3 regions of the Brevibacillus nigriterrae genome follow, and region 3 is predicted to be linked to each of the others. Evidence: predicted binding sites of a transcription regulator. Region 3 holds the regulator's gene; each other region holds the start of a gene.
The links. The regulator Rex, encoded in region 3, represses fermentation and respiration genes when NADH is low (regulators of the CRP and FNR family bind a similar motif). The targets are predictions, from matches to a motif close to TTGTGAAATATTTCACAA.
Positions count from the first base shown of each region.

Region 1: ACPW7N_RS07445 (cytochrome ubiquinol oxidase subunit I) is a predicted target of Rex. The motif match lies at 7,922-7,939, and genes of this name have one in related genera.
Region 2: ACPW7N_RS01080 (DoxX family membrane protein) is a predicted target of Rex. The motif match lies at 6,199-6,216, and genes of this name have one in related genera.

Region 1 is NZ_JBNCMT010000007.1:123,982-134,798, forward strand. Features, by position in the region: gene ACPW7N_RS07400 (TasA family protein) at 1-98, shown strand, start outside; gene ACPW7N_RS07405 (SHOCT domain-containing protein) at 273-551, shown strand; gene ACPW7N_RS07410 (TasA family protein) at 766-1,359, shown strand; gene ACPW7N_RS07415 (TasA family protein) at 1,631-2,215, shown strand; gene ACPW7N_RS07420 (TasA family protein) at 2,313-2,903, shown strand; gene ACPW7N_RS07425 (hypothetical protein) at 3,092-3,955, shown strand; gene ACPW7N_RS07430 (homocysteine synthase) at 4,047-5,333, opposite strand; SAM riboswitch class I at 5,418-5,526, opposite strand; gene ACPW7N_RS07435 (NfeD family protein) at 5,738-6,241, shown strand; gene ACPW7N_RS07440 (flotillin family protein) at 6,266-7,783, shown strand; gene ACPW7N_RS07445 (cytochrome ubiquinol oxidase subunit I) at 7,975-9,303, shown strand; gene ACPW7N_RS07450 (cytochrome d ubiquinol oxidase subunit II) at 9,323-10,333, shown strand; gene ACPW7N_RS07455 (rhodanese-like domain-containing protein) at 10,440-10,754, shown strand.
Region 2 is NZ_JBNCMT010000001.1:202,118-212,934, reverse strand. Features, by position in the region: gene ACPW7N_RS01110 (FtsK/SpoIIIE family DNA translocase) at 1-338, shown strand, start outside; gene ACPW7N_RS01105 (GntR family transcriptional regulator) at 501-1,226, shown strand; gene ACPW7N_RS01100 (BMP family ABC transporter substrate-binding protein) at 1,293-2,351, shown strand; gene ACPW7N_RS01095 (ABC transporter ATP-binding protein) at 2,495-4,009, shown strand; gene ACPW7N_RS01090 (ABC transporter permease) at 4,002-5,072, shown strand; gene ACPW7N_RS01085 (ABC transporter permease) at 5,076-6,044, shown strand; gene ACPW7N_RS01080 (DoxX family membrane protein) at 6,251-6,754, shown strand; gene ACPW7N_RS01075 (DoxX family membrane protein) at 6,854-7,399, shown strand; gene ACPW7N_RS01070 (stalk domain-containing protein) at 7,554-8,855, shown strand; gene ACPW7N_RS01065 (hypothetical protein) at 8,915-9,079, shown strand; gene ACPW7N_RS01060 (sigma-54 interaction domain-containing protein) at 9,146-10,817, shown strand, end outside.
Region 3 is NZ_JBNCMT010000003.1:201,837-212,653, forward strand. Features, by position in the region: gene panB (3-methyl-2-oxobutanoate hydroxymethyltransferase) at 7-867, shown strand; gene panC (pantoate--beta-alanine ligase) at 864-1,715, shown strand; gene panD (aspartate 1-decarboxylase) at 1,737-2,120, shown strand; gene ACPW7N_RS03910 (tetratricopeptide repeat protein) at 2,197-3,663, shown strand; gene dinG (ATP-dependent DNA helicase DinG) at 3,745-6,642, shown strand; gene ACPW7N_RS03920 (ComEC/Rec2 family competence protein) at 6,678-7,565, shown strand; gene ACPW7N_RS03925 (redox-sensing transcriptional repressor Rex) at 7,580-8,203, shown strand; gene ACPW7N_RS03930 (amidohydrolase) at 8,221-9,519, shown strand; gene ACPW7N_RS03935 (hypothetical protein) at 9,938-10,642, shown strand; gene ACPW7N_RS03940 (cell wall elongation regulator TseB-like domain-containing protein) at 10,683-10,817, shown strand, end outside.

The sequences.
Region 1 (10,817 bases), on a different contig from region 3:
TCCGTGACAACGGCCAAGACCAAAACGTATTCCAAGGCGACAAACTTGACGTGAAATGGAAGTTTGAAGCAACTCAAACTGATGGCGAAGAAAAATAAGAATGATTTACGAAAAGGTGGGCATATGCCTGCCTTTTTTGGTCGATAGGAATGGATAAAAGGAAGATCGCAAAATCAACCCCAGGGAGGATACACAGCATTTTACAATAAATGTAATATAAAAAGGTCAAAAATGCGGTTTATCGCAAATGGGCAAGAAAGGAGTGAAATAGAGTGAACAAGTGGAAAATGAGTTTTCTTTCCGCTGCTCTCGTGCTTTCCATGGCGATTCCTACTCTGGCAAATGCGGAAGTAAGGAAGCCACCTGCTGATGGCTTCACTAAAACAAGTACCACCCCGCCAACACGACCTGGCATTCCTGTGGAGTTCCAAAAATTTCTCCAAGAACTCCATGCGAAACTGGCAAAAGGAGAAATTACCCGCGAGCAGTATAATCGGATGTTACTGGATTGGATCAAGGAACACTCCACCAATCCAAAAGACAAAAAATAAGCTTGATAAAGGAAGAGACCTTCACCGCAGTTTGGTGAAGGTTTTTTAGTATCATTCCTCAGGATGATATTGATGATAAGGCAGTTGTAGGGAAATTGCGACTTGTGTGATCTAAATCTTCATCACGAAGATGGAAGTTAAGATTTTCGGTTCCAAGTACAATAAATTCAAGTAGCAAACAGGTATTGCTAACTAAAAAATGGAGGGATTCATAATGAGCTTAAAAAAACAATTCGCGCTTACTTTGGCTTCTGTAGGTTTGGGTGCAGCACTCATCGGTGGAGGAACGTTCGCATACTTCAGTGACACTGCAGAAGTGAACAACACATTCGCAGCTGGTACGTTGGACCTTGCTGTAAATCCATCTGTAGTGTTCGACATTACTGACATGAAACCAGGTGACTGGGCAAACAGAATCTATACAATCGAAAATAACGGGACGCTCGACATCGGCAGCGTGTACCTTACTACTGAATACAATGTAACTGACGCAAAAGGTGACAACGGTAATGCTGACCTTGGCGACCACATCTACGTGAACGTGAAATGGAATCTGGATAACGGAACATTCCCAGTATTCAACAAGTCCTTCAGTGAGTTGAAAGCATTGACTGGATCTGACCGCCCTAACATCGCTGAAGCATACTTCACTGCAACTGGCACACACCTTCCTCCTGGAGACCTGGATGACATCATCGTGCAAGTTGAGTTCCGTGACAACGGCCAGGACCAAAACGTATTCCAAGGCGACAAACTTGACGTGAAATGGAAGTTTGAAGCAACTCAAACTGATGGCGAAGAAAAATAAGAATGATTTACCAAAAGGTGGGCATTTGCCTACCTTTTGTAATTGTGTCGGATGCACACAAGCGATCGTAACAAATGAACTCATCGAACCCTGATCTCATACTTCAGGATGATAATAGAGATAAACCAGTTGTATTCATAATTACAACCCATGTGAATACATACTTCATCACGGAGATGGAAGTTGGATAACTTGGTAATTTGTACAATGAGTACAAGAAGTACAAGAAGTAATGAGTTTACTTTCTATTAAAAACTTGGAGGGATTAGACGTGAGCTTAAAAAAACAATTCGCACTTACTTTAGCATCAGTAGGATTAGGAGCAGCACTTATCGGTGGGGGAACTTTTGCATACTTCAGTGACACAGCAGAAGTGAACAATACTTTCGCAGCAGGGACTCTTGATCTCTCTGTAGATCCAACAGTAGTTTTCGATGTTAGCAATTTGAAACCAGGCGACTCCATGGAAAGAAACTTCAAATTAATCAACTCTGGCTCCTTGGATATTAATGAAGTATTAATGAAAATGAACTATACAGTTACGGATGCAAATGGCAATAACGCTGGTGAAGATTTGGCAGACCATCTTCGTGTAGAATTCCTGACTGCAGATGGAGAATTGGTATTCTGGAAAGACAAATTGTCTGACCTGACTGACCAAATGGAAGCTGAAGGCGGCATCGATATCGCAGCATGGTACGATGGCGTGAAAGGCTTGGAAAATGGCGATGAAGATGAAATGGTCATGAAAATTTTATTCGTTGATAACGACGCAGACCAAAACAAATTCCAAGGCGACTCCATGAACTTGAAATTCAACCTCACTGCAACACAAACAGAAGGCGAAGAAAAATAATCGTAACGAGCCACAAGAAGGCTCTCAAAGAGAGAAGGTGGGTGAATATGCACCCACCTTTATTAAATAAATAGAAAGAATAAAGGAGGAACAATTCGTGAAGAGCTTAAAAAAACAGTTCGCACTGGCGTTTGTCTCCATAGGCTTAGGTGCGGCATTGATCGGTGGAGGCACGTATGCCTACTTCAATGATACAGCAGAGGTGAATAACAAGTTTGCTGCGGGGAAACTTGATCTCTCCGTTAACCCAACTGTTGCATTTGACGTGCAGAACTTGAAGCCAGGCGATTTCATGGTCAGATACTTCGATATTATGAACAGTGGCACGCTTGATATAAAGGATGTTCTCATGCACACCAGTTACACAATCGATGATGCAAAAGGTGATAACGGTTCAAATGATTTCGCTAGTCACTTAAACGTAGAGTTTCTTACAAGTGATGGGCAAGTAATCGTCCTCAATAAGACATTAAAGGAATTAAAAGCACTGACGGATAACAAGAAATCACCCGATATCTCTTCCTTGTATAAAACGAAAGATAAGGATCTACCTGTAGGCGATATAGATACGGTCGCCATGAAAATTGTGTTCAATGATAATGGCCAAGACCAGAATATCTTCCAAGGTGATAAAGTAAACCTCAAATTTAAACTGGAGGCCACACAAACAGCAGGTGTTGAAAAATAATGAACAATACAGAGGCACGGACCTTCCATCAGGAGTGAAGGTCCGTGCTTTTATTTTGGCTGTGCGGATGGGTTGTCTTTCATACTCTGGTTGTAGGTGAACCTATCTTCGTGACTGATGTGTATAGGTATTTTTACATGGTACGATAGTTTCGAATTGGTCTTGTCGCTATAGTAGGGGGGATAGGTATGAGGAAGTATCGGTTGAAGTTAATCCTCGGCTCAATCGTTTTGCTAGGGGTAACCACCTTTTTATCTGCTAATCAGCCCTTTGCAGGTACAGGAGCATACGAGACTAACTATAAGATCGATCTGGACTTGAATCCCTCCACAGAGCTGTTAATCGGGGATAATATGAAACCAGGTGATTGGATTACTTCCAACATGGAAGTTCAAAATAACGGGAATATTGACTTTAATTACTCGGTTAGTGCTACCCAGCAAGCAGGTTCAGAGGAACTTTATAATCAAATTGTGCTAACTGTTTCTGATAGCAAAGGCAAACTATATGAAGGGCTTCTTCATGATCTGAATCAACTCCCCTTGGGGACGATTGCCAGCTTCCAGAAAGCCAATATTACATTTGTTGCGAAATTTCCTTATGAGGCAGGAAATGAGTTTCAGAGAAAACAAACTGCATTTTCGTTAGATTTTCAAGCGATTGGACACGAACAACAAATTCCTGATGGAGACTGCTTCGAACCTCCGTTTAGCAATCAGAACTTCACTCTGCACCAGAAGTCGACGGTTCCTATTAAATTTCATCTACACGATCCATCAGGACAACTGGAAACTGCCTCTCGTAGTGATGTCCGCCTTGAAGTTACAGGGCCTGGCGTGAATGGAGGCACGGTCAGCTACGTGTTCAGTATGAAAGATGGAACACTGAAGTTTGATAATAAAGTTGATGAACCTCATTACTTAGCAAGATTCTCTACGTTTGATTATCCTGTGAAGAACGACGGAACTTACGTGGCTACGGTGTATGTGGGCAACCAAGCATATTGTGCCAAAGAATTCATGGTGTTAGAACATGGCAGCCGTTCGAATTAACCTAAAAAATAAAGATAGCATAACCTGTAAAACGAAAAGAGCTTTCCCTTATGAGAAGGGGAAGCTCTTTTTTGGATCGATCTGGTTTTGGTTAGGCTAATGCAGCTTTCAATGCTTGATCCAAATCTTCGAGGATATCTTCAATCGCCTCTGTACCGATGGAGAGACGGATCAACTCTGGATTTACACCTGCAAGACGCTGTGCTTCCTCGGTAAGTTGCTGGTGCGTAGTGCTCGCAGGATGAATAATCAGCGATTTGGAATCACCCACGTTAGCCAGATGAGAGAACAACTTAACGTTCTCAATCAGCTTCTTGCCTTCTTCTACGCCGCCTTTGATCCCGAACGTAAGGATGGCGCCTTGCCCTTTTGGCAGGTATTTTTTCGCCAACTGATACTGGGAGTCTGTCTCTAGCCCCGGATAGTTGACCCATTCCACATTCGGATGGCTGGCGAGGAACTGGGCTACAGCGAGTGCATTCTGGCTGTGACGCTCTACTCTCAGATGGAGTGTCTCCAGCCCTTGCAGGAACAGGAACGCATTGAACGGAGATACGGCAGCACCAATGTCACGTTGCAATTGTACACGAGCTTTGATGATGTATGCCAGGTTGCCAACAGCCTCCGAGTAGACGACACCGTGGTAGCTTGGATCAGGAGTGGTTAAGCCTGGGAACTTGCCATTGTTCCAGTCAAATTTGCCTGAGTCTACGATAATACCGCCGATGGAAGTCCCATGTCCGCCAATAAATTTGGTAGCGGAGTGAATGACGATATCAGCACCGTGTTCAATTGGGCGGCAGAGGATGGGTGAAGCAAATGTATTGTCTACGATCAACGGAATGCCGTTCTCATGGGCGATGTCAGCAATAGCAGAGATATCAGCTACGTTAATACGTGGGTTACCGATTGTTTCAATAAATACAGCTTTCGTTTTATCGTTAATCTTTTCACGGAAGTTCTCTGGATTGGATTGATCAACAAAGTGTACTTTCACGCCAAGCTTCGGAAGGGTATGGGCAAACAAATTATACGTTCCGCCATATAAGCTGCTGGAGGACACGACCTCGTCGCCTGCCTGTGCGATGTTCAGGATAGAAAAGGTAATGGCTGCCTGACCAGACGATGTTGCGAGGGCACCGACGCCACCTTCCAGTAACGCAACTCGCTTTTCGAATACATCCTGGGTAGGGTTCATGATGCGAGTATAAATATTTCCGAACTCTTTCAAAGCAAACAAATTCGCAGCATGCTCGGCATCACGGAATACATACGATGAAGTCTGGTAAATCGGAACGGCACGAGATCCTGTTACCGGATCAACCTCCTGTCCTCCGTGTAGTGCGATCGTTTCTGGTCTCCACTGTTGGTCTGCCATGTACATCATCTCTCCTTTAGATAAATGGGGAAATAAAAAAGCCTTCCTCTGAGTAGAGGAAGGCGCATACACTAACGGTCGCTACATTCATCTCTCAGAATCAATTGGATTCTGCAGGATTTAGCACCTTGCATGTTGTCATGCCGGTTGCCGGGTTTCATCGGGCCAGTCCCTCCACCACTCTTGATGAGTTTTTAAGTTTTATGAAAATTCATCCATTTTTGTATTGGTTTTAATTCTAAGCGTGCTGGTCGGAATTGTCAACATAAAAAAGTTAATATTTGCTATAGTGAAATTTATACAAATATTGGAAACTTTATGTAGAAAAATGCGTATTACAGGATAGGCACCATCTCAGATAACTGCAGTTTCATTGTAGAAAAGAAATGAGGGTGAAAACGTGCATGTTGGATACGATTTTTCTTATCTGTATCGGATTCGGTTTGCTTTATGCTTGCGTGACGTTGCTCTTTGGAGATAGCGGCGGGTGGCTGGATCATTTTCAAATCCCTGTTATCCAACCGTTGACACTGGTGAGCGGGATTACAGTATTTGGGGGAAGTGGATTTTTGCTTACAAGACTTACTACCTTCACCACGCTCACTACCATTCTCTTAAGTTTGTTAAGCGGTGCCATTATCGCTATTCTTTCGTATTTTATCTGGATTGAACCAATGAATCATGCGGAAACATCAACAGGGTACTCCATCATGCAACTGGTGGGCAGGGTTGGAGAAGTATGGACGACGGTTCCTGCAACTAGTCTAGGAGAAATTGTCATCCCAATGGTAAATGGAACGACTAACCACATGGCTGCAAGCTGGTTGAAGGAGCCGATACCGGAGGGAACCAAAGTGATTGTAGTGGAAGTCAAGGACCACGTTTTGTACGTAAAGCCGCACATATAAGAATTTGATAAGGGAGTGTTCCGTTTGACAGAACCATCGATTCTCATCACAGTCGTAGCTGTACTTGCGGTGCTGGTAGTTCTGGGTATTGCCTTTTGGGCGAGATACAAGACAGTCGGTGCCGACCAGGCGATGATCGTAACAGGCAGTTATCTCGGAAGCAAGAATGTGTTGACGGATGAATCGGGACGCAAGATGAAGATCGTGCGAGGCGGAGGTGCGTTCATCCTGCCCATTTTCCAACAAGCGAATTTCCTCAGTTTGCTATCCCATAAACTCGATGTCTCAACGCCGGAAGTTTACACCGAACAAGGGGTTCCGGTCATGGCCGACGGGGTAGCGATTATCAAGGTAGGCGGTTCCATCGAAGATATCGCAACCGCTGCCGAGCAGTTTATGGGCAAATCGGATGAAGCACTGCAAGGTGAGGCGCAAGAAGTGCTGGAAGGTTACCTTCGTGCGATCCTCGGCAGCATGACAGTAGAAGAGATTTATAAGAATCGGGAGCGTTTTGCTCAGGAAGTTCAGTCGGTTGCTGCCAAAGACCTCAAGAAGATGGGCTTGTCAGTTGTCAGCTTTACGATTAAAGATGTACGAGACAAGAACGGGTATCTAGCTGCTCTGGGTATCCCGCAAATTGCTGCGGTGAAACGGGATGCGGTCATTTCACAGGCAGAGGCTGACAAGGAAGCACGGATTAAACAGGCGGAAGCAGAGCAAGAAGCACGTAAAGCGGAATTGCTCAAAGAAACCAACATTGCGGAAGCGGAGAAAGAAAAGGAACTGAAGGTCGCTTCCTACAAACAGGAACAAGACCGAGCCAAAGCAGCAGCCGACCAGGCGTACAAACTGCAAGAAGTGATGACCAAACAACAGGTAACGGAAGAAGAAATGAAGATTGACATCGTGCGCAAGCAGAAGGAAATCGAGCTGGAAGAAAAGGAAATTCTCCGCAGGGAGCGCCAATACGACGCCGAAGTGAAAAAGAAAGCAGACGCCGACCGTTATGCCGTCGAGCAGTCCGCTGAGGCAGAGAAAGCGAAGAAAATGCGGGAAGCAGATGCCTTGAAATACCGGATCGAAGCAGAAGCCAAAGCACAGGCTGAGCAAAAACGCCTGGAAGGTTTGGCGATTGCCGACGCAGAGCGTGCCAAAGGTACCTCGGAAGCAGAGGTTACTCGCTTGAAGCTGGAAGCGGAAGCAGAAGGTAAGCAAAAGTTGGCAGAAGCCTTCGAAAAGTTCGGTCACGCAGCCGTCCTGGATATCGTCGCCAAAATGCTGCCCGAGCTTGCTGCCAAAGTAGCTGAACCGATGAAAGCAATCGACAAGGTAACGATTGTCGATGCAGGCGGCGGGCAAGGCGATGGGGTAAATCGCCTGAGTATGAATGTAACCAAGTTGATGGCACAACTGCCAGAGATGCTTAAAGACGTATCCGGCTTGGATATGAACAAGATGATTGCAGGCTTTTTGGAAAAGGATCAGCAAGAGCTTGTGAAACCGGTTGAGATCAAAGCAGAAGATACAAAGAGTCAGGAATAACTGAATATGAGGCATAACTTGCGCCCACACCCTTCCCGACAAAAATGGAAGGGTGTTTTTCATAATCACAAATTCGTAACAGAGTTGACGCTGAATGTTCACACTATATACACGGTGTTAAAATTTAAAACGAAAAGATTGTGATAAAATTCACAGTATAGAAATACCGAATGTAGTAGGAGGGAGAAACAATGGAATTAGATAATGCAATGTTAGCTCGAATTCTGACTTCCCTGACGTTAGGTTTTCACATTATTTTTGCTGTGTTGGGTGTTGGGATACCCGTCATGATTTCCATAGCGGAATGGTTAGGAATCCGCAAAAAAGACCCGATGTACACCATGATGGCAAAGCGTTGGGCCAAAGGCTTTACGGTGACGGTTGCCGTGGGTGTGGTGACAGGGACCTGTATCGGGTTGCAGTTAAGCTTGCTCTGGCCTTCGTTCATGAAAGTTGCCGGGGAAGCAATTGCTCTGCCGCTGTTTCTAGAGACGTTTGCCTTTTTCTTTGAAGCCATTTTCCTTGGAATCTACCTGTATACGTGGGATCGATTCCGCAATCCATATGTCCACTGGCTGTTCTCGATTCCGGTTGTGATCGGTTCCACAGCATCAGCCTTTTTTATTACAACAGTGAATGCTTTTATGAATGCGCCGCAAGGATTTGAACTGATTGATGGGGCGATTCACAATGTACAGCCGATTGCAGCGATGTTTAACGCCGCTACACCGTCGAAGACAGGTCACGTCATCCTTTCCGCCTATGCAACATCTGCATTTGTCCTTGCAGCCATTGCAGCGTACCAGCTTTTGAAAAAAAGATCGACCGAGTACTATCAAAAAGCGCTCACGTTTACTGTGGTTCTCGCCTTGATTTTTTCCGTTGGAACGGCCGTGTGGGGAGATATTTCCGGTAAGTATTTGGCCAAATACCAACCAGTGAAGCTGGCAGCCGCAGAGTGGCACTTTGAGACAAAAGGGGAAGCGGAGTTCATTCTGGGTGGTGTTTATGATGAAGAAACGAATGAAGTGAAATATGCGCTTCGCATCCCTTATCTTTTGAGCATCTTGTCTACGAATTCACTGAAAGGCGAGGTTATTGGGTTGAATGACATACCCAAGGATGAGCATCCTCCCCTGTTTGTCCATTATTTGTTCGATGGAATGATCGTGATTGGTACGTATATGATCATCATTCCTCTGATCTATCTGTTCTACCGCAGACGGAATCGACAAGTGACACCACGCCCTGTACTGCAAGGAATTCTCTGGGGTGGGCCGCTCTCCATGCTTGCGATTGAATTAGGCTGGATCTTCGCTGAGATTGGTCGTCAGCCTTGGATATTAGTCGGGTACATGAAAACCAACGATGCCGCAACAACGGCCGCAAATGTGGGAGAAATGCTGTTGCTGTTTGCTTCTTTGTATACCTTCCTGGGTATTGTGTGCACGATGGTGCTGATCCGCATGTTCAGGAAAAAACCAATTGAACAAGAGCTTGCCACATATATGAGCAAATAGGGAGAGAGGAGGAAGAACGATGAAGCTTGAAATGATCGGAATCACCGTGCTTTGGATTTTTCTGTACGGCTATATTATCGTGGCATCCATTGACTTTGGAGCGGGTTTCTTCTCGTTTTACTCGAAGCTGACGAAGCGGGACCATATCATTAACGGCATCATAGCCAGATACCTGTCGCCCGTGTGGGAAGTAACCAATGTCTTTTTGATATTCTTTATCGTGGGTCTTGTCGGGTTTTTCCCTGATACAGCCTACTACTATGGAACGGCATTATTAGTTCCAGGCAGTATCGCACTTGTTCTGCTTTCTCTTCGAGGTTCCTTTTACGCATTTGCCCATTATGGAGCGAGAGACAGCCTGCTGTACCATCTGATTTACGGTGTGACAGGGCTTTTGATCCCTGCTTCATTGGCGACTATTTTGACCATTTCAGAAGGTGGATTTATCGAAGTGGGGGAGAACAAAGTTACGCTGTTAATGGGTGAATTGGCAACCAGTTCGTATGCATGGGCAGTGGTTTTACTGGCGCTGGTCAGTGTGCTGTTCATTAGCGCCAGCTTTTTAACCTACTATGCTCAAAAAGCGCAGGACCGAGCAGCGACGACGTTGCTTCGCTCATTTGCCATTGTGTGGAGTTTGCCTACGATTTTTGCAAGTTTTCTCGTATTCTTGTCGATCCGTACGCACAATCCCGAGCATTTTACCAACATGCTTGATGTGAGCGGGCTATTCCTCTTGTCGTTTGCGTGTTTTCTGATCGCTTTAGCCTTGCTGTTGAAAAGACGCTACTACGGTTGGTCATTCGTCATGGTACTGCTTCAGTTCGGCTTTGCGTTTTGGGGGTATGGGGTGTCACACTTGCCGTACCTGCTTTATCCGTATATTACGATTGCCGACAGCATTAACAGCCCGGAGATGGGTCTGGCCTTAGTCATTGGCTTTATTGCTGGTTTGTTATTGCTTGTGCCATCGCTCATTCTCCTGTTGCGACTCTTTCTGTTCGACGCCAAATACGTCCAGGGAAAATAACAAACTGTTCACTCGTTTGGGGTTTGTTCCTTTTATATGGTACAATAGATGGAAACAGTAGGAAGATTCGTCTGCAAGAGTGACTAACAGGAGGATTTTTGGAATCATGGACAATCATGTAAGAGAAGTTATGCCAGAACAAGTGCTGAAGCGATTGGAAAACGGAGATAAAATCCAAATCATCGACGTGAGAGAACTGCATGAGTGGAACGACGGTCATATTCCAGAAGCAAAGCATATTGCATTAGGTACACTTCCTCACCGACTGGACGAACTGGATAAAGAGACACCGATTGTGATGGTCTGTCGAAGTGGAGTGCGTAGCTGGAACGCAACACAATTCGCCCTGCAACACGGTTTTCAAGCGGAGAATATGGCTGGCGGAATGTTGGCTTGGCCGGGCAAAGTAGCGACAGAATAATACCGAAGACCGTTCTTTCCTTGAGAGAGAGAACGGTTTTTCTCTAATTAGAAAGTGAGTGAC
Region 2 (10,817 bases), on a different contig from region 3:
AAGGTGCTTTTGTTTCCGATAAAGAGGTGGAAGAAGTAGTAACGATCGTCAAGGAACAGCAGGAAGCCAAGTACCATGAAGAGATGATCCCAGAAGAGATCTCGGATGATGTTCAGACAGTTGTAGACGACGAAATGTACGACCAGGCGGTACAGGTCGTTGCTGAAGCACAAACCGCTTCTGCCTCTCTTTTGCAGCGCAGATTGCGGGTTGGTTACACTCGTGCTGCCAGACTGATCGACATGATGGAGGCACAAGGAATTGTGGGACCATATGAAGGAAGTAAGCCTAGGGAAGTGAGAATTCCAAGGCCGTCACCAGAAAGCCAAATCTCCTAACCTATGAATCTATTTTTTTCAGTAAAATTTGGCTTGCAAGTTACTCTCTGCATAAGGTAAAATTTCTACGGACTAAAGGAATTTGTGGAAGGCCGTCGAAATTTCATAATAGAGGTCTGACGTCTTACCAATATGTGTTGCCAGAGGGAGCAGGAGTGAATCATGACAGTCAAAGGAAGTTCTCGTTCGCTAAGCCTTTTAGTAATGGACCGCCTCAAAGATGATATTGAAGCGGGGGTATTGCTACCGGGTGAGCGTCTACCGTCAGAAGCAGAATTGTCGAAGCGGTTGGGCGTGAGCAGAGCTACTTTGAGAGAAGCACTCCGCTTGCTAGAAGAAGAAAAAATCGTCATCCGACGTCACGGAGTAGGTACCTTTATCCATCCACGACCTGTTTTTTCTGGAGGAATTGGGGAACTCTTTAGTGTAACAGGAGCGATTGAGCGGCAGGGTCAACAACCGGGAACAAAACTGTTACATACTAGCCTGGCTGAACCGAGTGAAGAAGATCGCAAGCGTTTGCATCTTTCTTCTAGTGAGAAGCTGATCACGGTTGAGCGGGTAAGAACTGCTGATGGAGAACCGGTTGTGTATTGTATCGACAAAATCCCTGCTTACTTAATGCCCGATGGCTACCATGTGGAGTATGAGTCGATTTTTGAGGCCTTGGAGGAAGTGGCGGGCGTACGTATTCAGTATGCGGTAGCCCACATTGAACCCATTGGTTTCCATGACAAAGTGTCAAGTATACTGAAATGTGATTCCAAGACTGCCCTGCTTCTCCTTCGTCAGATTCATTATGATGAGAGAGAGAGAGCTGTGTTGGACTCTCGAAACTACTTTCGAGCAGACAAATTTCACTTCCATGTTGTGCGAAGACGCTTGTAGTGGTCACCAGAAAGGTCTTGAACAATTTTTTTAGTTCATCACTAACTATAATGGGGGTATTTAAAGGTGAAAAAGTTTTTCTCCGTACTTTCAGTTGCAACCATTAGTATGTCCTTGCTCCTTGCTGGATGTGGCGGCGGCAACCAAGCAGCTCCACAAAACAATGCAAACCAAGGTAACCAAGCAGCACCTGCACAACCTTCTACAGACAAGAAAATTCGTGTAGGTATGGTAACTGACACTGGTGGGGTGCACGACAACTCCTTTAACCAAAGTGCTTGGGAAGGTCTGCAAAAACTGCAAAATGATACTGGAACTGAAGTTCAGTATCTTCAATCCCAAAGTGACGCTGAGTACGTGCCTAACTTGAACCAATTCGTAAAAGACAAATGGGATCTTACTTGGGGTATCGGTTTCTTGATGGGCGACCACGTGAAAAAGGTTGCTGAAGAAAACAAAGATGCAAAATTGGCGATCATCGATGCTGAAGTAGAAGGCATACCTAACGTGGAATCAGTTCTTTTCAAAGAGCATGAAGGTTCTTTCCTTGTTGGTGTAGTAGCAGCAACTATGTCTAAATCCAAAAAAGTTGGTTTCGTAGGCGGTATGGACATTCCAGTTATCAAACGCTTCGAAGCTGGTTTCACTGCTGGTGTTAAAGCTGTAGATCCTAACGTACAAGTAATTCCAATTTACACAGGTGCGTTTGACAAAGCTGACCTTGGTAAATCTGCTGCATCCCAATTGTACGGACAAGGCGCTGACATCGTGTTCCACGCTGCTGGCGGAACTGGTGACGGTGTATTTAACGAAGCAAAAGACCGCAAATCCAAAGGCGAAAACGTTTGGGTTATCGGTGTAGACAAAGACCAATCTCTTACATTCGGTAAAGAGGTTACTCTTACTTCTATGATGAAACGTGTAGACGAAGCAGTTTACCGTGTATCCAAAGATTACGCTGAAGGTAAATTCGAAGGCGGAAAAATGGTTAAACTCGGACTTGCTGAAAATGCTGTAGGTTTGCCTGAAACTTCCAAAGACACTGTTCCTGCTGACGTATTGGCGAAAGTAGAAGAGTTCAAAGCGAAAATCGTTAAAGGTGAAATCACAGTTCCAGAAAAATAAGCCTTACTGCAACAAACTCAAGGCTAGTTAGAGAATAACTAGCCTTGTTTTCTTAAGAACTTCAATAAAAGCTTTTCTTTAATGAATGACTACCCACAAAGACGGGGTGAACACACTTGAGTCAGATTCAAACAGTAGTAGAAATGCGTGGCATTACCAAAAGATTTCCGGGAATCGTAGCAAACGATAACATCAGTCTCAAAGTAAAAAAAGGTGAAATTCATGCTCTTTTAGGAGAGAATGGAGCCGGAAAATCAACGTTGATGAATATTTTGTTTGGTCTGTACATGCCAGATGAAGGCGAAATATTGATCAATGAGAAACCTGTGAAAATAACCAATCCAAATGTAGCTAACGAACTGGGTATCGGAATGGTGCATCAGCACTTTATGTTAGTAGAACCGTTTACCGTTACTGAAAATATTATCTTAGGAAAAGAACCTCGCAGTGGGTTGAAAATAAATATCGATCAAGCAGCCAAAGAGGTACAAGCACTTTCTGAGAAATACGGTTTAAGTGTTGATCCGTATGCAAAGATCGAAGAAATTTCCGTTGGGATGCAGCAACGTGTAGAAATTTTGAAAACGCTCTATCGTGGGGCAGATATTCTTATTTTTGATGAACCGACAGCGGTCTTAACTCCTCAAGAGATTAATGAACTAATTGATATTATGCATAACTTGGTCAAAGAGGGTAAGACCATTATTCTCATCACGCATAAGTTGAAAGAAATCATGAAGGTTTGTAATGCAGTAACTATTATCCGCCGAGGAAAAGTAATTGATTCTGTTCTGGTTGCCGAGACCAATACGGATGAATTGGCAGCAAAAATGGTTGGTCGTGAGGTTCATTTCCATGTAGACAAAACAAAATCAGTACCGAAACAAGTGATTTTGTCTGTCGAGAATGTGACGGCTATAGGGAACCGCGGTGTCAATGCGTTGAAAAATATTTCACTCGAAGTTCGCGCGGGTGAAGTATTAGGTATTGCAGGTGTTGACGGCAACGGTCAAAGTGAATTGATCGAGGTGCTGACAGGCCTTCGCAAAGCACAGGATGGGAAAGTTCTGTTAAACGGGCAAGAGATTACTAATAAATCACCACGCCTTATTTCTGAGGCAGGGTTATCCCATATTCCAGAAGATCGCCACAAACGTGGTTTGATTCTTGACTTTAGCATGAGTGAGAATATGGTGCTTGAGACGTACTTCCATCCAGAATTCAGCAAAAACGGATTTCTGGATTACAATGCGATCAATAAGCATTCGGAGAAGCTGATTGCAGAGTTTGACGTACGTACCCCGAGCATTCATACACTTGCACGTGCCTTGTCAGGGGGGAACCAACAGAAAGCAATTATCGCTCGTGAGGTAAATAAAGACCCAGATCTGTTAATTGCTGCCCAACCGACTCGTGGACTGGACGTTGGTGCGATTGAGTTCATTCACAAACGTTTGATCGAACAACGTGACAGAGGCAAAGCAGTTCTGCTGCTCTCGCTTGAGTTGGATGAAATTATGAATGTGTCTGATCGTATTGCCGTTATTTACGAAGGACAAATTGTAGGGATTGTTGACCCGAAAGAAACGACAGAACAAGAGCTCGGCCTTATGATGTCAGGTGGAAAGCGCATGCAAGGAGGAGGTAACGATGAATAAGGTAGTCCGTGTTTTTTCAAGCGAATCGTTCCTAGTTCCTGTTGTAGCTATTCTGCTCGGTCTGCTCGTAGGTGCTGTTGCGATGTTAGCGGGCGGATTTGATCCACTCTTGGCCTATCAATCGCTAGTGAAAAAAGTGTTTGGTGATATGTACAATTTTGGTGAGACCATCAGACAGATTACGCCACTTATCTTTACAGGTCTTTCTGTTGCGTTCGCATTCCGGACAGGTCTCTTTAATATCGGTGCGGAAGGTCAGTTCATCATGGGGATGATTACTTCTGTTTATGTCGGTATCGCGTTTGATTTGCCACCAATCATTCATGCACCACTCGCCATTCTTGCTGGTGGATTGGCTGGTGGACTGTGGGGCGCACTTGCCGGTTATCTAAAAGCGGCTCGTGGAGTTAACGAAGTAATCACAACGATCATGTTAAACTGGACCGCTCTTTATTTAGCGAATTACATTTTGGCTACGTTCCTCGTGCCAGAGGGGCAACAGCGTTCTGAAAACATCAAAGAGTCAGCATCGATTGCTATTCCTTGGCTGATTGAAATGTTCGAAAGCGCACGTTTGCACTGGGGTACACTTATTGCGCTTATTGCTGCATTTGTGTTTTATATCATTCTGTGGAAAACCAAAACAGGCTTTGAGCTTCGTGCAGTAGGTTTTAACCCGCATGCATCAGAGTATGCAGGTATGAACGTTAATAAAAACGTAGTAAATGCAATGTTTGGAGCAGGTGTTTTTGCAGGTTTGGGTGGTGCGGCTGAGGTACTGGGTGTATTCCATTATCAAGCGATTATGGCGGCAATGCCAGGATACGGCTTCGATGGAATGGCAGTAGCACTCATCGGTGGTAACACGCCATTAGGTGTTGTACTTGGTGCGATTCTTTTCGGGTCACTTTCCTTTGGTGCGTCAGGGATGAAATTCGGTGCAGGCGTTCCAGTCGAACTCATTCGTGTTGTAATTGCATCGGTTATCTTCTTCGTTGCTGCTCACGGAATCGTAAAGTTTTTCTTGAAGCCGATCCTTGCGAAGAAGAAAGAGGGGGTGTAGAACATGGATTGGATCACAGTTTCCAGTAACTTAGTGCATGATACGATTGTATTTTCTACAGCTCTTATCTTTGCTGCGTTAGGTGGCTTATACTCCGAACGTTCAGGTGTTGTAAACATTGCATTAGAAGGTATGATGGTGATCGGTGCATTCTCAGCGGCGGTTGTTACTTTCTTTATGCAAACGGTATTCCCGGCACCGTCTGAGCTTGCACCGTGGATTGGTTTTTTAGCAGCGATCGTTTGTGGAGCCATCTTTGCGCTGCCACATGCGGTAGCCTCAATCACATTCAAGGCTGATCAGGTTGTTAGCGGTATCGCGCTCAACTTCCTGGCTGCAGGGTTGGCCATTTATTTGACCAAAATCATTTTTAAAGGTTCAGGTCAAACAACCACACTGCAAACTGTATTTACAAAATGGGACATCCCAGTTTTAGGAGACATCCCGTACATCGGTCACGCCATTTTTGAAGCGTACCCAACCAGCTTTATTGCATTTATTTTAGTAGCTGTTACATGGTTTGTACTGTTTAAAACCCGCTTTGGTCTTCGTCTGCGTGCAGTGGGAGAGCATCCTCGAGCAGCAGATACAGCAGGGATCAATGTTGTTCGCATGAGATATACTGCTGTGTTAATTAGTGGAGCGTTAGCTGCAATGGGGGGAGCAACCATTGCTCTTACCACAACTAGCAACTTTTCTCACAACACCGTATCAGGACAAGGGTTTATCGCTCTTGCTGCACTGATTTTCGGTAAATGGCATCCGGCTGGTGCGATGGCTGCTGCTTTGTTCTTCGGTATCGCACAAGCGGTTAAGTCCCTGGTGCAAATCTTGGGTCTGACTGCATATATTCCGATCGAGTTCATCTTCATGTTGCCTTACATTTTAACGATTCTAGTTTTAGCTGGTGTTGTAGGGCGTTCAAACGCACCTTCATCACTTGGTAAAGCATACGAAACAGGCTCACGTTAATTGAATGATGGGCATTAAAACCGAAGTCTACCTTAGCGGGTGGCTTCGGTTTTTTCGTCTTTTTTGACTGGCTTGTACAAGTTGTGACAAAAAAGTAACAAGGTGAGGAAAAGTAAGAATATGAAATAAAAAAAGTGATGTTCCTCACATCTCGATGTGAAATTATTCACATATACTGAGAGTGTAAAGAAAAGGAGCTGATCATCATGATCATGAACTGGTTGAGAGAAAGTAAATACGCTGCTGGTATCTTAACTGTCATTCGCTTGTACCTTGGTTGGTCCTGGATAACAGGTGGTTGGGGTAAATTAACTGGTGAGAAGGCATTTGATGCTTCAGGGTTCTTAGCCAAAGCTGTTGAGAAGCCAGTAATGAAAGGTGAGGAATTAATCTATCCAGCTTATACCGGTTTCATTGAAAATTTTGCACTTCCTAACGTCAAACTTTTCAACTTCCTTGTTCCTTGGGGTGAATTTCTGATCGGTCTTGGTCTTCTATTAGGGGCTCTAACTACTGCAGCCGTATTCTTCGGAATGCTAATGAACTTCATGTTCATGTTCGCAGGAACAATTTCTACGAACCCATGGATGGTACTGTTGAGTATCTTTATCTTGGTAGCAGGAGCGAACGCAGGTAAATTTGGCGCAGACTATTATATTCTTCCGTACGTGAGAAAACGGATCGGTTTAAAAGAGAATCTTACATTATAGCAACATAACTTTTACAAAACGACTTGTGAAAAAATTCACAAATCTTCCATATTTCCATAAAGCATAACAAGCAGATAAAAAGGAAGGTAGATGGTATTTATGATTATGAATTGGCTAAGAGAGAGTAAATACGCTGCTGGTTTCTTGACAATTGTTCGCTTGTATCTTGGATGGGCTTGGATCACTGGTGGTTGGGGTAAATTAACGGGTGAGAAGGCATTCGACGCCACTGGATTTTTAACCAAAGCTGTTGAGAAGCCCGTGATGAAAGGCGAAGCACTTATCTATCCAACCTATACCGGTTTCATAGAAAATTTTGCACTCCCAAATATCAAACTTTTCAACTTCCTAGTACCTTGGGGTGAGTTCCTTATCGGTCTTGGTCTTCTGTTAGGAGCACTTACCACCGCTGCTGTATTCTTCGGGATGCTGATGAACTTCATGTTCATGTTCGCAGGTACAATTTCTACTAACCCATGGATGGTCATGTTGAGTATCTTTATCTTAGCAGCAGGAGCGAATGCAGGTAAATTCGGCGCCGACTACTACTTGCTTCCTTACTTGAAAAAAATGGTTGGTTTGAAAGAAATCATGCCGCATAGACCAGACACACCAAATACACCACCGACCAGAAATATAGCGTAAATACAGTGTTCTTGCAGAAAACTGTCGGGTCATTCCGGCAGTTTTTCTTTTTTATAAATAGTTGATTGGTAATATTTTGGCATAGTTCGCTCCTGATTCTAATGCGATAATAGTAATTGTGCCTTCTTGTATTTCATAGAAAAGGAGGTCCTACATGAAGAACTTTGCCAGGACATTATTGATGACAGGAGTATTACTTGGACTAACAAGCGGTGGACATGCGATCAATCACGTTCATGCTGCTTCTGCGTATCCCACCATTTCACTTGTGATCAATGGTAAGGGCGTGAAATCGGATGTAGACCCGCTTATTCGAGATCAACGCATGTATGTACCAATCCGTGTAATCTCCGAAAAAACCAATGCAAATGTTACGTATGAACCGACTACTCAAAAGATTGTGATTACCAAAGGCGACCGGAATGTAGTTCTATGGGTAAACCAAAGTAAGGCAATCATTAACGGGCAATCGGTTGTAATGGATGCTCGTCCATTTGTTTATAAGAAAAGAACGTTTGTACCAATTCGTTTTATTAGTCAATCCTTTAACTATGAGGTGAACTGGGATAGTCGCTCTAAGATTGCGAAGATATCCTCAGCCAGAAACGCACTCACTCATACTGTAAAAACAGGTGACAGCCTGTGGAAGCTGAGTCAGCTTTATGACGTTGGAGTGGATGCAATCAAGCGTGCCAACTCATTAACAGGAAACGAGATAGCAATTGGTAAAAAAGTACTTATTCTGGGTAGCAGCAGTATGCAAGTAACTTCAGCCTACCGGAAAAACAACTATGTGATTCAATCGGGAGACACTCTTTCCCACATTGCCCAACGCCATCAAACAAGTGTAAGTCAGTTGCAGAAAAATAACCCTGGTCTAGGGTATACATTGCTGGTTGGGCAGGTAATCTACTTACCTGCTGGTGCGAAGCCATCGGTACACTCTTTGGAGTCGTTACTATTTGATAAAGGGCTACTCTCGAAAAACAATCGTTTCCCACTAAGTGCAAAGTCAGAGTATGAATCAGTGGCTAACACGTATGGGGATGGTCGTGCTTGGAATTCTTCCGGGCAACAATCAGATAGGAATCATGAAGGCATTGATATCATGACACCAAAGGGCACACCTGTTTACTCCATTTCAAGTGGTCATATTTATCGCATCGGCTGGAATACGTATGGTGGATGGAGGATCAATATTATTGATTCGAGTGGAAAATACCATATGTATTATGCTCACATGGAGGCATATGCACCTGGATTGAAGCAGGGGCAGTATATCTCGGCAGGGCAATTAATTGGTTTTGTCGGTGATAGCGGGTATGGCAACAAAGGGACGACTGGAAAGTTCGCACCTCACCTTCACTTCGGTATGTATTACAAGAGTTCTGGGAAGGCTACCAATCCGTATTACTATCTGAAGTACTGGGAGCAGAATAAAATCAACCAGTTCTAATAAGTGACTGGCTAATGGGAAAGCCTAACTGCTGTACATCATCGGAGGAGTAGAGGGGGATGTATAGTATGTGGACTTGTCCCTATTGTGGTCAAAATATGGGTCAATCATTTCAGGATAGTCAATTGCACGGAATGCTTTGTCTAAACCCGTTATGTGGCCGGTTTGATGATCTGGTGGATTCTCAAGAAACACTGGATGATTGGGATACTACTGATTTTTAGCTGGAGAGCGAGAATATCGCTCTCTTTTCTAATTCTCCAGTTTTTGGTACGATTTTCTGACAGGAGGTGGAGACCATCGTATCAACTCAACTGATTGAATTTTTGGAATCGTTTCCTAATGGAGCAACAATTGTAGATTTAGAAGGAAAAATTCTGCATGTGAATCCTAGTGGCTGTCAAATACTTGGATTCAAATTAAGTGAGGTTGTTGGTCATTCGATAACGAGCATTGCACCGGGTACAGACATCTTGCAAGTGATACGGGAGGGTAAGGCCAGTGTAAGGCGAGAGGTTCGATTTGGGGACAAACTGCTTTTAGTAGATCGAACTCCGTACACGGTTGATGGTCAGATCGTAGGTGGGCTTTCCATATTCCAGGACATTACCGATATTGATCAGGTGACGAAAAAGTTGTCCGAGCAAGAAAAGGAACTCAGATACTTTAAAGAGCTGGTTGACCAGCTTTACGATGGAATCATCATGTGCAACAAAGAGGGCTACATTACGATGATCAACCAGACATATTGTGACTTCCTCGGGACCACCATAGAGGATTCCATTGGCAGGCATGTTACCGAAGTGCTGGAAAATACACGCATGCACGTCGTACTGGAAACCGGCAAAGCAGAGCTGGGACAACTCATGAGGGTTGGTGATCGTGAAATCATTGTCAGTCGGATGCCCCTTCGTGAAGGGGATGAGGTAGTTGGCGTGCTTGGTAAAGTGGTGTTCAATGATTTGCGAGAACTGCGCAACCTTGTAGAGAAATACAACATCATGGAGCGAAAACTGGATTTCTATCGTCAGGAACTAAAGCGGATGGTTAGTGCCAAGTACTCATTTTCCCATATTTTTGCGGATCACCCGATGATGCTGGATGCGATTCAACTGGCAAAGCGAGTGGCCAATACGAAATCATCCATTCTCATTCTGGGTGAAAGCGGAACAGGTAAAGAATTGTTTGCTCATTCGATCCATGAATCCAGTGCTCGATCGGAGAATGCGTTTGTCCGTGTGAATTGTGCAGCGATTCCCAAAGATCTGATGGAAGCTGAATTGTTTGGGTATGAAGAAGGTGCTTTTACCGGAGCTAGAAAAGGTGGAAAACCGGGCAAAATCGAGCTGGCCCACGGCGGAACGCTGTTTTTAGATGAAATCGGTGATATGCCATTGGATATGCAAGTGAAGCTGCTCAGAGTTCTGCAAGAAAGAGAAGTGGAGCGGATTGGATCAACTCGCCCACTTTCTGTAGATATCAGGGTGATTGCGGCAACCCACCGTCCGCTGGAAGAATTGATCAAACAGGGGAAATTCAGAGAAGATCTTTTTTATCGCTTGCACGTATTTACGATAAACATTCCACCGCTGCGCAAGTTAGAGCGATCCATACTCACCCTTGCCGCTCACTTGATCAAGCAGTTGAATCGTGATTTATACACCAATGTAGATGGTATGAGTAGAAAAGTAGAAGAGATCTTCATGTCCCATCACTGGCCAGGTAATGTGCGAGAATTACATAACGTGTTGGAGCGTGCAGTTCAATTGGCGGAGCGAGGGCAGTTGGAAGATGAACATCTTCCCGTCTATTTACAAGACAAGCGAATGATTTCTGTTGAAGAAGGGATATCGTTGGATTTGGAAGCGGAGTTGGCTAAAACCGAAAAGAGGATCATCCAGGAAGCCGTCAAACAATGTAATGGCAATAAAGTACAAGCTGCACAGCTTCTGGGAATTCATC
Region 3 (10,817 bases):
GAAGCCATGTTTACAAAAAGTGCTCCAGTAACAACATCTGATCTTCGCAAAGCCAAACAGGAAAGACGACCGATTGCTATGATTACGGCCTACGATTATCCATCGGCGAAAATCGTCGAGGAAGCAGGTGTCGATGTAATCCTGGTCGGAGATTCATTGGGAATGGTCGTACTTGGCTACGATTCAACCATTCCTGTCACCATGGACGATATGGTGCATCACACTAAAGCCGTAACTCGAGGCGCCAAGCGAGCGTTTGTCGTAGCGGATATGCCATTTCTGAGTTATCACGGAACAATCGAGGAATCGATCAAGAACGCTGGACGACTCATGCAGGAAGGGCTTGCCAAAGCGGTGAAAATTGAAGGCGGGCTTGAAGTTGTACCGCTCGTCAAACGAATGACACAAGCAGGGATCCCTGTGATGGGCCATATCGGGTTAACGCCCCAGACGGTTCATCAAATGGGTGGATATAAAGTGCAAGGGAAAGATATAGAAGCAGCACGTCGTTTGATTGAAGAAGCGAAAGCACTCGAAGAAGCAAATGCCTTTGCCATCGTACTGGAGTGTGTTCCAGCCGAGGTAGCGGCCAAAGTGTCAGAGAGTATCAGTATCCCGACAATTGGCATCGGTGCAGGTGCAGGTTGTGATGGACAAGTACTTGTCTTCCACGATATACTAACTTTTGCTTCGAACCTCAAACCGAAGTTCGTGAAGCAATATGCGAATGTGGGAGAAGCTATTTTCAAAGCCGTATCAAATTACGTGTCAGAAGTACAAGATCGTAGCTTTCCAGCGAAAGAACATACATTTGCCGCTTCTGAAGAAACCATCTCACAACTATATGGTGAAGGAGTCAAAAAATGATTCAGGTTTCCTCAATTGCCGAAGTACGAAAATATATAAAAGAAATGCGTCAAGGTGGAAAAGAAGTCGGGTTCGTTCCGACGATGGGATTCCTTCATGAAGGACATATCAGTCTGGTGGAAGCTGCCAAAGCAAAGACAGAGATTGTCGTCATGAGTATATTTGTAAATCCCCTGCAATTTGGACCAAATGAAGACTTCGATCGCTATCCACGAGATATCGAGCGAGACAGTGCATTGGCAGAGGCAGCCGGAGTGGATATTCTGTTTACTCCGACGGTAGAAGAGATGTATCCCAAGAAGATGCTTACCAATATTTCAGTTGCCCAAGTCACTGAGGTACTCTGTGGGAAATCTCGCCCGGGTCATTTTGACGGAGTCGCAACAGTTGTAACCAAACTATTCCAAATAGTGCAGCCAGACTACGCCTTTTTTGGTCAAAAGGATGCGCAGCAAGTGGCGGTTGTCGAACAAATGGTATTCGACCTTTCGATCCCAGTGACGATTGTTCCTTGTCCCATTATTCGGGAAAAAGACGGATTAGCCAAAAGCTCCCGAAATGTTTACCTGTCTACAGAAGAACGTGAGCAAGCGCTTGTTCTGTCACAAAGTTTGGGGAACGCCAAAGAACGTATTCACCAAGGTGAGCGTTCTGCAGCAACAATCCTTGAAAATATCCTGACACAGATCAAAGAAAAGCCACTTGCCGAGATTGATTACGTGGAAGTGCTAAAATATCCAGAACTGGTAGCTGAATCTGAGCTGCGACAGGGAGAGACGTACCTGATTGCCCTGTCGGTTAAATTCGGACGCACCAGACTGATCGATAATGTGATGGTTACCATCTAAACGATTGAGGGGGAAATACTCATGTTTCGCACGATGATGAAGTCCAAGATTCATCGGGCTACGGTTACGGAAGCCAACCTGAACTATGTGGGTAGTATTACCATTGATAAAAATATTTTGGAAGCAGTCGATTTGTTGCCGAACGAAAAAGTGCAAATCGTAAATAATAACAACGGAGCCCGTTTAGAGACGTATGTAATCGAAGGCGAACCTGGAAGCGGTGTTATTTGTTTGAATGGTGCTGCAGCCCGCCTTGTTCAACCTGGAGATGTCGTCATTATTATTGCGTATGCAATGATGACTGATGAAGAGATCAAAACATACAAACCAAAAGTTGCGATTATGGGTGAAAATAACAAGATCAAGGAAATCATTGGCGAAGAAATTCACGCAACGATTTTGTAAGAGGTTCTAATTGAATAGAGCCACCCTTCCAGTGAGACAATGAGAGTAATCAGCGTCCGATTGGGGGGGTGTTTTTTTGAAGCTTGATGAATATTTTACTTCACTGTGTAATGGGTTGGAGCGGATTGATTCAGAGTGGAAAACAGCTGATACCCAGCGAAGACTGTTATTGGCGGGAGAATTAAAAGAACACCGGGAGATAAGCGATCAAATCGTAGATCAGTGGATTCAATATGAAGAGAAGCTTTCTACTTTAATAAAAAAAGTAAAACTCAGTGGTAACAATCATACGTTTGATCCGTCAAATAAAGCGACAAACCCTACACAGGATGAGAAATCGATAACGAATACGGGATCTGCACCTATTTTCGCCAAAGGAAAAGATTCATCCGACGAACTCGAAATACATGAACATCTTTTTCGCAAGGGTGAAGGTTTCTACCATCTGCGGCTTTTCGAAGATTCCCGAAATTATTTTAGCAAGCTTCTGACAGAGAATCCCGATTGGGAACACGGTCGCTTGTATTACGCATACAGTATGTATTTTAATGATGAGAAAGAAGCTGCTTTGCGGGAGTTTCGTCTATTAAGCAAAACCGCCAGTTCACCAAAGGTTTCGGCTATCAGTTATAATGCGATTGGCTGTATTCTGGCTGAGGAAAAACACTACCTGGAAGCTGCCCAGTCATTTGAATCGGCAAGAGAAGTAATGCCATCGCATGCGGAGAGTCTGTTTAATCTGGCGCTTTGTCATTTCCAACAAGGAGAGGCACACGAAGCCATTGAAAAGTTGGATGAATATCTGGAAGAAAACGAAACTGATTGGGAAGCATTCGTTTTGTGGATCAGGATCGCATCCTTGCTCCGTCAGCAAGACAGCAGTCTTCAGTTGAATCCACCAATTCAAATCCAGGTGCCAGACCGCAATACGGACCAGCAGTTGCTACGAGAAATGGCAACCATGTATGAAGCCAATGGACAAATACATCTAGCCATGCTCTGTTATCGTTACCTTGTTGATCAAAATCCCCGTCAAGCCTGGGCATGGCATGGGCATGGCTGGAACACCTGGTTGATTGAAGGAGAGCATAAAGCAATCCCGTTAGTGAAAAAGGCAATTGCGCTTGCTCCCCAAAATAACGACTTTCTTTTTAGTTACGGGTGGATGCATCTTTGTGGCGGTCACATCGAGCGGGCAAGAGAAATTTTTCGCTTTGTGATCCTGCGCAATCGTAGACATATTCTTTCATTGTCGGGACTTGTGACCATCTACTGTTGCGAGGGAGAATACACAGAGGCAAAACGGCTGGCTAGTTCCTTTCTAGACGAACAAGACCCGTATGTGCAATCACTCGGGTATTATCATCTTGGGAAAATTGCCGTGAAGGAAGAAAGCTGGAAGGTAGCCAAGCATTACTTCAAAAAAGTGCTTTATGATACAGGGCACTACGGTGAGGTACCCCAATATCTCAAGCTATGTAATGCGAAACTTGGCCTGTCTTCCCCTGTTTTGGAAGAAAAAACAGACAGAATCCATATCTGAAAAGCAGGATTTTGTCATTGACTGCCGAATGCTACGAAGGGACTATCAAGTTTGGCAGCTTACATATAGAGGTGACGATAGTTGGATCGTTTCATCGTCGTAGATTTCGAAACAACAGGAACCCATCCAAAAAATGGTGATACCATCATCCAGATTGGTGCGGTAGTCATTGAGGATGGACAAATACTTGATCAATATACAACACTGGTAAACCCGAATCAGCCGATACCACCCTTTATTACTTCCTTAACCGGAATTACCGATGAGATGGTTGCTGATGCACCGTCCATGGAAGAGGTTTTGCCAGATTTCTTGCGTTATTTGGACGGACGTACGTTTGTTGCGCACAACGCATCGTTTGATTTGAACTTTCTTCAAGAAGCCCTGCTTGGTCAGGGCTATTATCCGTTTGATGGCTATGTGCTGGATACAGTCGAGTTGGCACGTTTTCTTTTGCCCATGCAAGAGAGTTACCGCTTGGTAGAACTAGCGGATTCCTTTGACATTCAGCATGAAAACCCTCATCAGGCTGATAGCGATGCTTTGGCAACGTCTGAATTATTGTTGCACTTGCTATTGATACTAAAAGAGATGCCGCTCATCACGATTCAACGCTTGCAGATGCTAGTGAACACTTTTCGTTCAGACATCGGCGCTCTGCTACGTCATGTCGAGATGGAAAAAATGATGACCTGTTCGTTTGATCCAGAGGCACCAACGGAACAGAGCGAAGATGAAAACTGGGATACATATCGTCAGATTGCGTTACGTAAGCAAAAAAAGCATTGGATTGAAACCAAACAAACATTTGCTCATATGGAAATTGATGTCCTTCTCGAAAGTCTGATGGGAGAGGGAGGTGCTTTGCATCGGGAGAACCCTTCATTTCAGCGAAGAGACGAGCAGGAAGCCATGATCCGAGCTATTTATGCTGCAATGGACGACGAGGTACACCTGTTTGCCGAAGCGGGGACTGGAACCGGCAAGTCGCTCGCTTATTTGATCCCGAGCATCCTCTGGGCAAAGCTGAATCAGGAACAAGTGGTGATCAGCACTCATACGATTCAACTGCAGGAACAGCTTTTTGCAAAAGACATTCCGCTTCTCCAGAAAGTCCTTCCTTTTGACATGAGAGCCGCTCAGTTGAAGGGAAGAGGAAACTATTTGTGCTTGCGAAAATTTGAGCAAACCTTGAACGATTCAAGTGATTCATCCCATGAGGTCATGCTAGCTAAAGCTCAGATCGTCACCTGGCTGACGCAGACAGAAACAGGAGACTATGAGGAAATCAGTCTTCCACCCGCAGCATCCAATCTATGGCAGCAAGTCAAAAGTGATACGCATTCGTGCTTGCACCGACACTGTCCGTGGTTCTCTCGTTGTTTCTACTATCAAGCAAAAGAACGAGCACGTGAAGCCGATCTCATTATCGTGAATCACGCTCTTTTGGTTTCGGATATGGATGCAGATGGTGGGATTATTCCCAAAACACCGGTAGTGATCATCGACGAGGCCCATCAGTTAGAGGAAGTAGCCAGTCAACACTTAGGCATTGAGTATTCAACTGCTCAGCTTATGTATTTGCTCGAAAGGCTGGAAACCGATCAGGAGCAAGCCATTTTGAACGTGTACAGCAATGAATTGAACGAGTGGGACAGCTCGCTCTCCACCTTTGTCCAAGAACAGATGGAGACAATCAGACGGACACACATCAAGGCAAGAGAAACCTACTTGCAATGGTCACAGCTTCTGTATCATTGGGCTTTGAAGCGAGCCAAAGAGACAATCGATATCGGAAGAGCGACTGTACGTTATCGGGTGGGAGATTTTAGCGATCGCAACGCTCGTATCATTACCTCGTCTGAAAAATGCAAGAAAGAACTCGCTGAACTGGGAGCGAATCTTGAGGAACTGCTTGCACCGATTCAAAAGCCCGAAAAGCCACTTTCCTTCGGTGTAAAAAGATGCAAGACAGATCTGGAAGGAATCGTGCAAGATGTGAAGCGGACAATCGAGACCATTCATACCTTGCTTATACAAGACGATGCCGACCTGGTGAAATGGATGGAAATTGAATCACGCACCTCTCGCAAGCATTTATTTCTGTACGCCTTGCCACTGCATATTGGACAAACCATGCGTGAACAGTTTTTTGCAGAAAAGCGGAGTGTGATTCTGACATCAGCAACATTGACGGTGAAAAACAGCTATGACTATTTGTTGGAGCGATTGGGTTTTGACGCAAATCAGGAACAAAACTATCGTACGGTTACGCTGCCTTCACCTTTTGACTATGAACAACAGGGACTCTTGTTGCTGCCATCGGATTTACCTTCTATTTCAGAGAATGAGAGAATGTATCTGGATGCCGTCACACAAGGTTGTGTCGATGTTGTCCGAGCCGCAGAAGGGCGGACCATGATCCTCTTTACCTCTTACTCCATGCTTCGTCAAGTCTATGAAGGGATGAAGCAGTTGTTGTCAGAAGAAGAGGGGTATACACTGTTAGGACATGGCATTGACAGCAGTAATCGCAGCAAGCTTGTCCGCAACTTCCAGCGTGAATCCAAAGCCGTGTTGCTTGGCACCAGCAGTTTTTGGGAGGGAGTAGACATCCCTGGCAAAGACTTAAGCTGTCTTGTCATCGTCCGTCTCCCGTTTACACCGCCGAATCATCCGTTGCTTGAGGGGCGTTCGGAAAGACTGAAGGAAGAAAAGAAAAATCCGTTTATGTCGCTTTCCCTGCCACAGGCCATCATTCGATTCAAGCAAGGTGTGGGACGACTGATTCGCCATCATATGGATCAAGGGGTGATTGTCGTCTTTGATTCCCGGATTGTAGAATCACGATACGGACGTTCGTTCCTTGCTTCCTTGCCACCTTTCCAGACAAAGACAGGGCCATGGGTTTCGTTGCGTGAAATGATCACGCCTTTTCTCGACCCCCAAAAAAGAATGGTTGCAGAAGAAGAATCATAAAATGAAACATGCTGTTCCTGAAGGGTGATCATTTTATGAGATTCAACTGCTTGCTGGTTATCGTACTCACCTTTCTACTGACTGCGTGTTCAATTGACGATCATTTGAAAAACGTAGTAAAAGTAGATGACCCAATATTAAGCGAGAATGAAAATGACTTTCTTGGCATGATTACGGTGTTTTTCCCTCTACAAAACGGGGAGAGTACATTGATTACTTTTCCAAACGGGAAGAAGTTGTTGATCGATACAGGAAGTGAAAAGGATGTTTCCACGCTTTTGGAACTGCTGGAAGAGCGCAAAGTGACCAAAATCGACTACGTGATGATCACCAACGATTTGCCTACTCATGCGGGTGGCTACCCTGAGCTTTCCAACCATTTTCAAATCGATACCATCCTGATGCCAGAAGCGATCCACAGATCCATTCAACAGGTAATACCCTTGCCTGCAAACAAAAAACTTATCCTGCTTGGAGAAGGTGATGAACTGACTTTTGACGAAAAGATTGTGTTGAAAGTTTTGAATCCGAGCGAACCGCTGCTTTTATCACCGCAGGATAATTCGTTGGTGTTTCAACTTAAGCAGGATCAGTTGCGTTTTCTTTTCACCAGTGCAATCAGCGAAAAAGCAGAAGACCGACTGCTGCAGCGATACACCAAGATTCTCCGATCAGAGATCTTGAAAGTAGCGAGTCAAGGAAGCAACCAGGCGTCATCACAGGTGTTTTTGACCAAGGTTGATGCTCAGATAGCTGTTATTGAAACAGGATTGTCTGAGAAAGAAATGAAAGCGAATCAGGAGGAAATTGTCGAGCGCCTGAGTGAATCATGGGCGGAAACGTATATAACCGGAATTCATGGAACGATTTCTATCCTATCGAATGGAAAAGATTACAAGGTTATTAAGAAAAAAAGAGAATAGAGAGGAGGAAGATCATGGTAAAAGCACCGAAAATATCTGAAGCTGTTGTTCGTCGTTTACCAATTTACCTAAGGTATTTGATCAGTCTCAATCAAATGGATGTGAAAACCGTCTCTTCTCAACAGATGGGAAAAACACTTGATGTGAATCCTGCGCAAATCAGAAAAGATCTTGCTGCTTTCGGAGATTTTGGCAAAAAGGGAATCGGTTATGACGTTGATTACCTGATCGAAAAAATCAGACAGATACTAAAACTGGACCAGGAAATCCATGTTGCTTTGGTCGGAGCAGGTCATCTTGGACATGCCATCAGTAATTACAATATCTATTTGAAAGATAATATGAGAATTGTAGCTATTTTTGATACTGATGAGACCAAACACGGAAAAATCATAGCAGGTCTGATGATTCGACCAATGTCCGAAATGAAGCAAGTGATTATTGATATGCAAATTCGCTTGGCGATAATTACTGTGCCAGCATTTGCCGCGCAGGATGTGGCTGACCAGCTCGTAGAAGCCGGAATTGAAGGGATCCTCAATTTTGCCCCTGTGAACCTGCGAACAGAAAAAGATGTTCGCATACATCATGCCGATGTTACTTCGAGCTTGCAAAGCTTGGCTTATTACCTTACATAATGATTGGAGTGTCAACATTGAAGAAAACCATCATCACCAATGCAACTGTGATCACAGTAAACGCTGCAAATGAAGTTATCGAAAATGGTGCGATTGCCTTTGAGGGAAATAAAATAACTTATGTGGGAGTAACTCCAGAGGACCTGACTGGCTATGATCAAGTGATCGACGGCAAAAACAAATTCGTTCTCCCTGGTCTCATCAATACGCATGGTCACGTAGGGATGTCGCTTCTGCGGGGGTATGCGGATGACTTGCCGCTGCAACAATGGCTGGAAGATAAAATGTGGCCGCTTGAAGCTCAATTCACGGCTGATCACGTGAAGTGGGGCGCCTATCTTTCCATTGTTGAAATGATTCGAACTGGAACGACGACGTTTGTTGATATGTATGATCATATGGATCAAGTAGCCCAAGCGGTTCAAGACTCAGGCATGCGTGCTCGTTTGTGCCGTGGGATGATTGGCTTTTGTTCAGAAGAAGAAAGACAGGCGAAACTGCGGGAAGCTACCCAATTTGCTCGTAATTGGCACAATCAGGCTGACGGGCGTATTACCGTGATGATGTCCCCTCATGCTCCTTACACTTGCACTCCAGACTTTATCAATCAAATTTTGGAACGTGCCCATGAGCTTGATTTGCCGATGCACATCCATATGTCAGAAACAGCGTGGGAAGTAGAGCAAAATGTGAAGGATTACGGTGTTCGACCAGTCGCTCACTTGGAGAACCTTGGCGTATTCTCCCGTCCAACCCTTGTTGCCCATGCGGTACATTTGACGGATGAAGAAATCGATGTACTGGCAAAATATAATGTAAGGGTTTCGCACAATGTCGTGAGTAACCTGAAGCTGGCAAGCGGAGTTGCCCGTGTACCTGAGATGTTGTCCAAGGGTGTTAGTGTCTCTTTAGGTACAGACAGCTCTGCGAGCAACAACAACCTGAATCTGTTTGAGGAATTAAAATTGGCGGCGATCCTCCACAAAGGCGTACGTAATGATCCAGTCGCTGTACCAGCCGAAGATGCATTGCGTATGGCAACCATTTTGGGCGCTGACGGGGTATTCCAAAAAGAGACGCTGGGTTCACTGGAGGTTGGCAAACAAGCTGATATCATCATGCTGGACAGTGCTCAAGCGCATTTCCATCCGGCTCATAACCCAATTTCACATGTGGTGTATGCGGCAAATGGCCGTGACGTAACAGATACGATTGTTGCAGGGGAATGGATTATGAGAAATCGTGAATTGCTCACGGTGGATGAAGAAAAAGTAATCTATGAAGCAAACCGCATGTTTGATTCTTTAAAACGATAAATGGAAAAAGTCTCCCATCAAAGGCATTTTGACAAACAGCCTTGTCAACACACCTGGTGAATGATGGGAGCAAAAGGAAAAGCGAAAGGTGTAGGTAGGAATATTTTGGTTAGCTAGAATCTTGGCTGTAACGCCAAATGTTTTTTAAAGAGGTGTGGCGGTATTCATTTGGTGAATGTTGTGAAAAGGCTCTAAGCGGTGATGATAAACCTGCCCAGGAAACTCGGTATTCCTGTAGCAACGACCAGCTCGGTTCGACGGAGGTTGTCGTTGGCAGCTTCACACGCTCACCTCCTTGGGGTGTACCTGTAGTATGACCGTTAACACTACCGCTATGTTTAGAAAGTTTTCGGTATCGTTCTAAAACCTTCTAGTCCTTCATAAATTTTAGGAACTGGGACGAGGGAGGGGGAGCGTTATGTACATCAGAAGGAACCAACTATGGTGGCTGATCCCCATTTTTCTTGGTCTCTTCCTGCTCGGTATGCTCCTTGCTGTTATAACCAAACCACCTCAAACGACACCTGCATCTTCATCCATGGAAGAAAAAAATCAGGGAGACCCGGATACCTTGCATCATGATCAGCTTGCCAGTCTCGTCAAAAAACTGGCTGGTGATACACCTGTTACCTACCAGGTAAAGACCAGGGACCAGACGTATCAAGGCGTATATCGTGGAGAATCATTCGATGTCAAGGGCAACGTATCAGGTCATATCATCCAGATGAAACGCAGTACAGACAAAGTTGAACTGCAAGTGGATGGGAAAGAGCAGCCATTAGAATTTCTTCCTTATGCGTTGTTTACCCCTTATGAACACGCCATGATCATACAAGGACAACTTCATTCACTCGTACCGACAGAGTTGCATAAGCGTGATCGGGATGGGCTCAAAGGGCTTCAGTTTGCTCTTCCGTCCAATCAGGTGGAGTCCATGATTTCGCTCTGGTTGGGGCCACAATTTCAGGCAGATGAAATCATGCGACAAACGCTGAAAGATGTGGTTATTCGCTATGAGCTATGGTATGATACCGATAAATTCGAGGTAAAGCAATTAACTGTTGATTTGCTAGTACCCAGCTTTCAGAATCAGCAAAGAGATCAACTCGTGTTCCGTTTTTAAGGGACACCGCCTGACAACAGCGTAAGCAAGAGTCAGGAGGATGAAAAAGGAGTTAGTGTTTGTGTATGTACGTGTAGGTATTGCTGTAGGAATCTTGTTGCTTTTGTTGGGTGGATTTTTGTATCACCTTACTTCAAGTGCAGTTGGCGAGAAATACGCTTCCGAGGATCAGGTA